Regions from separate parts of the Gordonia sp. KTR9 genome, predicted to be linked through region 1. Evidence: riboswitches for the same ligand, from Rfam matches in the RefSeq annotation. Region 1 holds a riboswitch; the other holds the start of a gene.
What was found. A riboswitch is a leader RNA that binds a small molecule or an ion and turns the genes downstream of it on or off. The one in region 1 is predicted to bind thiamine pyrophosphate.
Positions count from the first base shown of each region.

Region 1 (4,210 bases):
CGCGCCAGCTGTGCGGTCAGGACCGCCTCGGCGGTGGTGTGGCAGCCGGCCGTGTTGGGCAGCACGACGATGTCGAGCCGGCGCAGCAGATCGAAGACCCCGGTACCCGAGGCGGCGTCGACGCGGCGGACCGCGACGGTGGTGAGTTCGGTGCCCGAGGCGACCAGTGCGCGTTCCAGGGTCGCGAGATTCGACGCGCCGCCGGTGCCGGTGATGAGCCGGGACGAGAAGTCGCGGCCCGCGATCCGCAACGGGTCCGGTGTCGACTGGTCAGCCACCCTGCACCGCCGTGACGATCTCGACGACGGCGCCGTCGGTCATGGTGTGCCGGTCCCAGCGACCGCGCGGGACGACCGCGCCGTCCACCGCGACCGCGATCCCACGGTCCGGCAACCCGAGCCCGGCGACCACATCGCGCACCGAGGCGTCGGCGTCGACATCCATGCTCTCGCCGTTCACCGTGATACTCATTCCTCGACTCCTTCCAGGATCGACAGCACGCGCTCGGCGGTACCCGGGGCGAGGACGATCCCATTGCGTCCGTGCCCGGTCGCCACGACGGTGCGTGCGTCCACGCGGGCGACGAGCGGCAACCCGTCGGCGGTGCACGGCCGCAGACCCGCGGCCGCTTCGGTCAGTTCATACGTCCGCAGTCCGGGCAGGACCTCGATCGCGTCGGCGAGCAGGTCGGCGACCCCACCGGCCTGCGGCGCCCGGTCGGTCAACCCCTCGGCCTCGTACTGGGTGGCGCCGACGACGACACCGTCCTCGCGTGGCACCAGGTAGACGGCCCGACCGTGCAGACGTGCCCGGACGACGTGGGCGGGCGGGGGCACGGACCAGCGGGTGCGACGAAGCCGGAGGATCTCGCCCTTGGCCGGATGCAGGTCGGCGCCGGGCCAGAGGGCCGCGGTGCCGAGCCCGGCGGCGAGCAGGATCTGCCCGTCGGAGCCGGGGTCGTCGAGATCGGCCAGGGACCCGACGCGGGCGGTGGTGAGCTCCACGCCGGCCGTCGTGACCGCGGCACGCAACGCCTCGAGGAGGCGCCGGTTGTCCACGGACCACTCCCCGATCGCGCGATAGCCACCGACCAGACGAGAACTCAGCGACGGTTCGAGTGCCCGGATGTCGCGGCCGGTCACCGGCTGCAACGCCGAGTCGGTGCGGGGTTGGCCGGCCCAGACGAAGTCGGCGAGGTGCCGCAGGTACTCGATGTCCGTGGCCGAGGCCGCGACGAACAGCGAGTCGGTGGCGGTGACGACGGCGGGGTCGTCGAGCCGCTTCACGAGCGCGGGCCAGAGCCGGACCGACTCCACCGACAGGGCGAGCGACGCCTCTTCGCCGGGATGTCCCTCGCCGAGCGAGCCGAGCATGCCACCCGCGACCCACGAGGCGCGCTCGTCGGTTCCGGCGTCGAGTACGCGAACCCGCCACCCGGCGTCGGCCGCGGCCAGTGCGCACGTCAGCCCGATGACGCCGCCGCCCACCACCGTCAGGGTGCGGTGAGCAGTCTTCCGAGGGGAATTCACGCTGGAATCACCTTCCTTCGCCGGAATGACCCGGATCAGGTTCGACGGTCAGCGGATCGGTCCGCACTCTCAGCCCGGCCGGTCCGGGCTCCCGTGTGTTCGTGCGGTCCACCCTACGCGGGGGCGTCAGGTGTCCGGTTAGCCTGGTCGGCGTGACGACCCCGAACCACACCAGGTCAGGGTCCGCGGATTCCGGCCACGCGACAGACCGTCGTCGTCGGCTCTCCTCGGCCCGCCTCTACCTGTGCACCGACGCCCGACGCGAGCGCGGCGACCTCCTCGATTTCGTCGGCGCCGCGCTGGCGGGCGGCGTCGACATCGTGCAGCTCCGCGACAAGAACTCGCCGGGCGAACGCGAGTTCGGGACCCTGGAGGCGCGGGAGGAGCTCGAGATCCTCGCGCGACTGCGGGCGATCACCGACGCGCACGGTGCGCTGCTGGCGGTCAACGATCGCGCCGACATCGCGGCCCTCTCCGGCGCCGACGTCCTGCACGTGGGACAGGGCGACCTGTCGCCGTCGGCGGCCCGCCGGATCGTCGGCCGCGACGTCGTCATCGGCGCCTCGACCCACGACCCCGAGCAGGCTTCCGCCGCGATCTCCGACGAGGACGTCGACTACTTCTGCGTCGGCCCGTGCTGGACCACGCCCACCAAACCCGGCCGCGCCGCCGCCGGCCTCGACCTCGTGTCCGCCACTGCGGAAATGCTCTCGGGGGCAACGCAATCGGCGAAACCGTGGTTTGCCATCGGCGGGATCGACGCCGGCCGCGTCGGCGAGGTCACCGCGCTCGGGGCCCGGCGCATCGTCGTGGTGCGCGCCATCACCGCCGCCGCCGACCCGACCGCCGCGGCCCGGGAACTCGCCGGGATGCTGTAGCGAGTCGTCGTCGGGGACGAAACAGGTTTGCCCGGTCGGTGTCGCGGGTCTATGGTGGACCGATCATGTTGTGCATCACGAGCATTCTCGTAACCCGCCGCAGCGGGGTCTGAATCTGACCGACCCCCCGCTGCGGGTCGGTTGCGCTCTATCGTCGGTCACCCATTCTTCGACCGAAATCGGTTACCGAGATGCACCCTCTTCATCTGACTCATCGATCCTGTTCGTGGCATGAGCACGACGACCGTCGCGGTGGCGATCTGTTCACCGAGCGGTACGGCCGTCCGCTTCCCCCTGGAATGCACGAGGAGGCCACCGGGATGACCTGGCAGGAATTCACCGACGAGTACTCCCGCGGCGGCACGATCCGGCTCGGGTCATGGTCGGTCGCGTCGTGTTCGGGCGACCTGGTCGAGTGCCGGGCGTCGCTCGCGATCGCCGACCGCATCAGGTCCTGCAGCGCCGTCGCCGCCGGCCCGGTCGGTGCGATGACGTCGATCCTCCACGACGTCGGTGCCCCCGTTCAGATCGTCCGTCTGCATCAGCGGGTCGTCGACGGCGTGGTCACGACGTTCCTCCTGTGCGAGAACGACGGCCGCCACGCCTGGGCCGCCGGCGAGGGCGCGAGCAGCGACGAGGCGAACGTCCACGCGCTGGTCGCGGGCGCGAACCGGCTGCTGGACGGCGGCCGGGTCGGGGCGTGACCTCCTCTGCTCCCTGAGGTGCGAGGAGCGCTAGCCGCCGGGCCGAGCGAGCGACGAAGGAGCGCGTCGAGGTCGACGAGCCTCGAAGGGTCCCGCCGAAGGACCAGCTCAGCTCTGCGGGTCGAGCATCGCGATGCGCTCGCGGAGGGTGGGCCAGGCGAGCCCGAACGCGGGGTGCAGCGGCAACTGGTCCACCCGCTTCTCGTCGACCCACCGCAGCTCGGTGGACTCGAAGTTGGCGACGGTGCGGACCGGCGTGTCGGTCTCGGCGATGACGGTCGTGTAGGTCCATCCGCCGGGCGATTCGTGGGTGACGACCGCCGCGACGACGCGCAGGTCGTCGCCGGTGATCCCGGCTTCCTCCTGGGCCTCGCGGATCGCCGTGTCGATGGCGCCCTCATGCGAGTCGCGGGCGCCGCCGGGCAGCGCCCAGGTGCCACCCTGATGCGACCACGCGGCGCGGTGCTGGAGGAGTACACCTGTCGATCCCTCCGGCAGCGGCGCCCGCAACAGCAGGCCTGCCGCGCCGTGGATTCCCCAATATCGTGAACCGTCGGGATCGATCACCCAGCCGTCGCCGTCGCCGCGCACCACGCCTCCTCGCATCCCGATCGCCTCGACCGGGTGCCTCCACCGTAAGTGAGACGCGCGCCACCTGCCAGGAACATCGCAAACCGCTGCCGACCACCGGGTCGAGAACCGTGCGGAGACGCCGGTTTCACGCAGCGCGAACCGAACGACCGAGGTCGGCGACGCGGCGTCGGTCAACCCGGACCGAACCCTGCCCGATGACATAGGGTGAAACACGCACGACCCGGTGAACGATGACCCAAGTGACACAACACCTGGCGTTGATCGCCCGGCCACGCGAATCCGGAACGGGGAACCGGTGACCGTACGACCGCACCGGAGACGATCCAGCGTTTGAGAAGGGATCAGGTAGGTGACCGGCGACGCGTCCTCCGTGCGGACGGCGCTGACGCGTGGCGGTCGCACGATCCGGCCGGCGCAGGCCTCTCCCCCGATCCGCCAGGTGCTCGCCGACCGTCGCGAACTCGTCGCCACCGCCCGGGAACGCGCCCAGTCGCCCTTCCAGACC
Region 1 is NC_018581.1:4,875,732-4,879,941, forward strand. It holds gene KTR9_RS22515 (thiazole synthase) at 1-278, opposite strand, end outside; gene thiS (sulfur carrier protein ThiS) at 271-471, opposite strand; gene thiO (glycine oxidase ThiO) at 468-1,529, opposite strand; TPP riboswitch at 1,524-1,634, opposite strand; gene thiE (thiamine phosphate synthase) at 1,682-2,407, shown strand; gene KTR9_RS22535 (hypothetical protein) at 2,728-3,111, shown strand; gene KTR9_RS22540 (NUDIX hydrolase) at 3,220-3,702, opposite strand; gene KTR9_RS22545 (hypothetical protein) at 4,055-4,210, shown strand, end outside.

Region 2 (4,210 bases), 1.1 Mb from region 1:
ACGGTCTGTGGGGTGATCTCCTCGAATCCGGTGACGCCCAGCGAGTTCTGAACCGTCACCGCGGTCACCGCGACGCACCCGTGCACCCCGAGCAGGGCGAAGGTGCGCATGTCGGCCTGAATCCCCGCACCCCCACCCGAATCCGAACCGGCGATGGTCAGGACCCGAGTCGGAACAGACCCGGGCGGGCCGATCGGGAGCCCGACGAAGGCCTGCTCGTCGACTGTGCGCTGATTTCCGTCGACCGTGCGTCGATTCTCGTCGACTGTGCGTCGTCCTGCGTTGACTGTGCCCATCAGGCGCCCCCTGCGGTCTCGAGCGGTAGATACACGCGGCTCCCGGCCTCGGCGAACTCCGCCGACTTCGCCGCCATGCCCTCCGCGATCGTGCGGTCGATGTCCTCGGTGGTCACGAGACCGTGCTCCTCGGCGTAGGCGCGGACATCCGCCGAGATCCGCATCGAGCAGAACTTGGGGCCGCACATGGAACAGAAGTGGGCCGTCTTGGCCGGCTCGGCGGGCAGTGTCTCGTCGTGGAAGGCGCGGGCGGTGTCGGGATCGAGGGCGAGGTTGAACTGGTCGTTCCAGCGGAATTCGAAGCGCGCCTTGCTGAGTGCGTCGTCGCGTTCCTGCGCCCGCGGGTGCCCCTTGGCGAGGTCGGCGGAGTGCGCGGCGATCTTGTATGTGATCACGCCGACCTTGACGTCGTCGCGGTCCGGGAGGCCGGAGATGCTCTTTCGGTGTCACGTAGCAGAGCATCGCGGTGCCGGCCTGGGCGATCATCGCCGCACCGATCGCCGAGGTGATGTGGTCGTATGCGGGTGCGATGTCGGTGGCGAGGGGCCCCAGAGTGTAGAACGGCGCCTCCTCGCACAGCTCTTCCTCGAGGCGTACGTTCTCCGCGATCTTGTGCATGGGGACGTGCCCTGGTCCCTCGATCATGACCTGCACGCCATGGGATTTGGCGATCGTGGTCAGCTCGCCGAGGGTGCGGAGCTCGGCGAACTGCGCCTCGTCGTTGGCGTCGGCGATCGATCCCGGGCGTAGGCCGTCGCCGAGCGAGAACGTGATGTCGTAGCGGCGGAAGATCTCGCACAGCTCGTCGAAGTGGGTGTACAGGAACGACTCCCGGTGATGCGCCAGGCACCAGGCGGCCATGATCGAACCACCGCGGGAGACGATTCCGGTCACCCGCTCAGCGGTGAGCGGGACGTGGCGCAGCAGGACTCCGGCATGGACCGTCATGTAGTCGACGCCCTGCTCGGCCTGCTCGATCACGGTGTCGCGGTACAGCTCCCACGTGAGCGAGGCGGGATCGCCGTTGACCTTCTCGAGCGCCTGATAGACGGGTACCGTCCCGACGGGGACGGGCGAGTTGCGAATGATCCACTCTCGGGTGGTGTGGATGTCGGCGCCGGTCGAGAGGTCCATGATCGTGTCGGCGCCCCAGCGGGTCGCCCACACCATCTTCTCGACCTCGTCGGAAATCGAGCTGCGGACCGCCGAATTGCCGATGTTCGCATTGACTTTCACCGCGAAGCGCTTCCCGATGATCATCGGCTCGGACTCGGGATGACGATGGTTCGCCGGGATCACCGCCCGTCCGATCGCCACCTCGGAACGGACCAGTTCGGCGTCGACGCCCTCCCGGGCGGCGATGAACCGCATCTCGTCGGTGACGATCCCGGCGCGCGCCCAGGCCAGCTGGGTGCTCGCGCCGTCGATCGGCTCGGGCCGGTGCCAGCTGTCGCGGGTGGGTGCGAGGCCCTGCTCGACGTCGATGCGCGCCGACCGGTCGGTGTACGGGCCCGAGGTGTCGTAGACGTCCAGATGCTCGCCGTTGGTGAGGTGGATGCGACGCTGCGGTACACGCAGGTCGTGGACCGAGAGATAGTGCTTGGTGCTGCCCTCGATGGGACCGAGGGTCAGGAACCCGGAGTCGGCGGGTGCGCTGTCGGTGCGCGTGGCGGATACACGTGTGCCCATGGCGGTTCTCCCTACGCCGGCATTACCCGGACAGGTTCGAGCGGTCGGCGACCGCCCGTCGCCATCTCAGCCCTCGGTGATCGTGAGAGCCCCCGCGGTGTGTAGTTGTCGTGCGCCCGTCACCATACCTCGACTCGCCCGGAGCCAGGCCCGGGGCGGGAGTGAACCGTCTCGATCTTCGGCGGCAGCGCCATCGGGGTCGGCAGTTACGGTTCCGTAAGGTAGCGTGTGACCCTGATCACAGATGGTGTCGGTGTCGAGCCGCGGCAGTCGCCCGTCGGTGATCAGATGTCCGCGATCAAGAGGTGAGGAGGGTCGGGTGCTACGTAAGCATCGTCAGCGACCACCACAGTCGGCGAAGTCGATCCTGCAACAGATCTCGCAGGTGGTGCACAACCCCGACCGCGACCGATTCGAACTCTGGGTCGCCGGTGACCTGGTCGGTGTGCTCGGCTATTCGACCGAGACGGTCGACGGTCAGACCACGATCACCGTGCTGCACACCGTGCTCTACGACGAGTACAGCGGACACGGCCTCGCCACCCGGCTCACCCGCACCGTCGTGCACCATGCCCGCGAGCAGGGCGCCCGCCTGCGGCCGGTGTGCACGTTCACCAAGCGCTACCTCGACAGCCATCCCGGGATCGTGACGCTCGCCCCGGTGTGATCGAGCGTCGGAGGGCCGTCTGCGTCCTTCGTGGCTCGTCGCCGGACCCTTCGTGACGCGCCCTCCGCAAGCTCCGGGCGCTCCTCAGGGGGCGGGGGGTCGTGCGCCTCGCTCCTCAGAGAGCGGGCGGGCCGGCGAGCAGTGTCTCGCGAAGTACCTTTTTGTCGATCTTGCCGACCGCGGTGACCGGGAGTGTGGTCACGACGCGGATCACGTCCGGCAGCTTGAACGACGCGAGTCCGCGGCCGGTGAGGAACGTCCGGATCGTGGCGAGTTCGAGCGGCTGGGCCGGCGGGTGCTCGTGTGAGAGCACCACGGCGGCGCAGATCTTCTCACCGAGCGCGTCGTCGGGGAGTCCGACCACAGCGACCTGCCGGACCGAGTCGTGCGCGAGGAGGTTCTCCTCGACGTCGTCCGCGGCGACGTTCTCGCCGGCGCGCACGATGGTGTCCTTGATGCGCCCGGTCACGGCGACGTGGCCCGACGCCAGTCTCGTGACCTTGTCGCCGGACCGATAGAACCCGTCCGGCGTGAACGACTTCTCGTTGTGCGCCGCGGCGCGGTAGTACCCGCGGATCGTGTACGGCCCCCGCACGAGCAGTTCCCCTTCGACGCCGTCGGGGACGTCGGCGCCGTCTTCGTCGACCACCCGCACCTCGTCGAGTTCCGACATCGGGGAACCCTGCACCTGATGGACCAGGTCGCGCGGTTCGCCGGGACGGGTGTAGCAGATCAGCCCTTCGGCCATGCCGAACACCTGCTGGACGACGTCGCCGAGGGCCTCGTCGAGGGCGACCGCATCGGGCTGGGCCAGTTTGGCGCCACCCACCTGCAGCAGGCGTAGCGAACTGACATCCGCCGGCTCCCACTCGGTTGCCGCGCACCAGAGTTGCGCCAGGGCGGGAACGAGTGCCGTCACGGTGACTCGGTGCCGTTCGATGAGGTCGAACGTGTTGTCCGGACTGGGGTTGTCGGCGAAGACGACATGACCCCCGACGCCGAACACGCCGAGGATCCCGGGGCAGCACAAGGGGAAGTTGTGTGCGGCGGGCAGCGCGACGAGGTAGGTGTCGTCGGCGGTGAGGCCGGCGACGTCAGCCGACAGGCGCGCGTTGAGGTCGTAATCGTCGTGCGTGCGCGCGATGAGCTTCGGCAGGCCGGTGGTACCCCCCGACACCAGGAACAGGGCCGGCAATCCGGGGTCGGGGTCGGCCGGCAGCCCGACGGTGGCGGGATCGGCGTCGGGGAGCGCCGCGAATCGGCCCGGATCGCCGGAGATGAAGACCTGTGCGACCTCGGGTACCCGCGACTGCAGTTCGGCCGCGAGGTCGCGGAAGTCGAATCCACGACGACCGTCCTCGCCGATGTAGGCGACCGCCCCCGCGCCCGCCGCGAGGTGCGCGATCTCGGTGATCCGATGCGCGGGCAGTGTCATCACCGGCACGACGCCTGCGCGCAGCAGGCCGAACAGCGTCACGGCGAAGTCGAGGGAGTTGTTGAGCTGCAGTACGACCCGTTGGGCCGGCTGCAGACCGGCGTCGACGAAACCGGCGGCGCG
Region 2 is NC_018581.1:553,817-558,026, forward strand. It holds gene thiD (bifunctional hydroxymethylpyrimidine kinase/phosphomethylpyrimidine kinase) at 1-296, opposite strand, end outside; partial or broken gene thiC (phosphomethylpyrimidine synthase ThiC) at 296-1,985, opposite strand; TPP riboswitch at 1,993-2,082, opposite strand; gene KTR9_RS03300 (GNAT family N-acetyltransferase) at 2,305-2,652, shown strand; gene KTR9_RS03305 ((2,3-dihydroxybenzoyl)adenylate synthase) at 2,768-4,210, opposite strand, start outside.
Region 2: another riboswitch for thiamine pyrophosphate. It lies ahead of thiC (phosphomethylpyrimidine synthase ThiC); the one in region 1 lies ahead of thiO (glycine oxidase ThiO).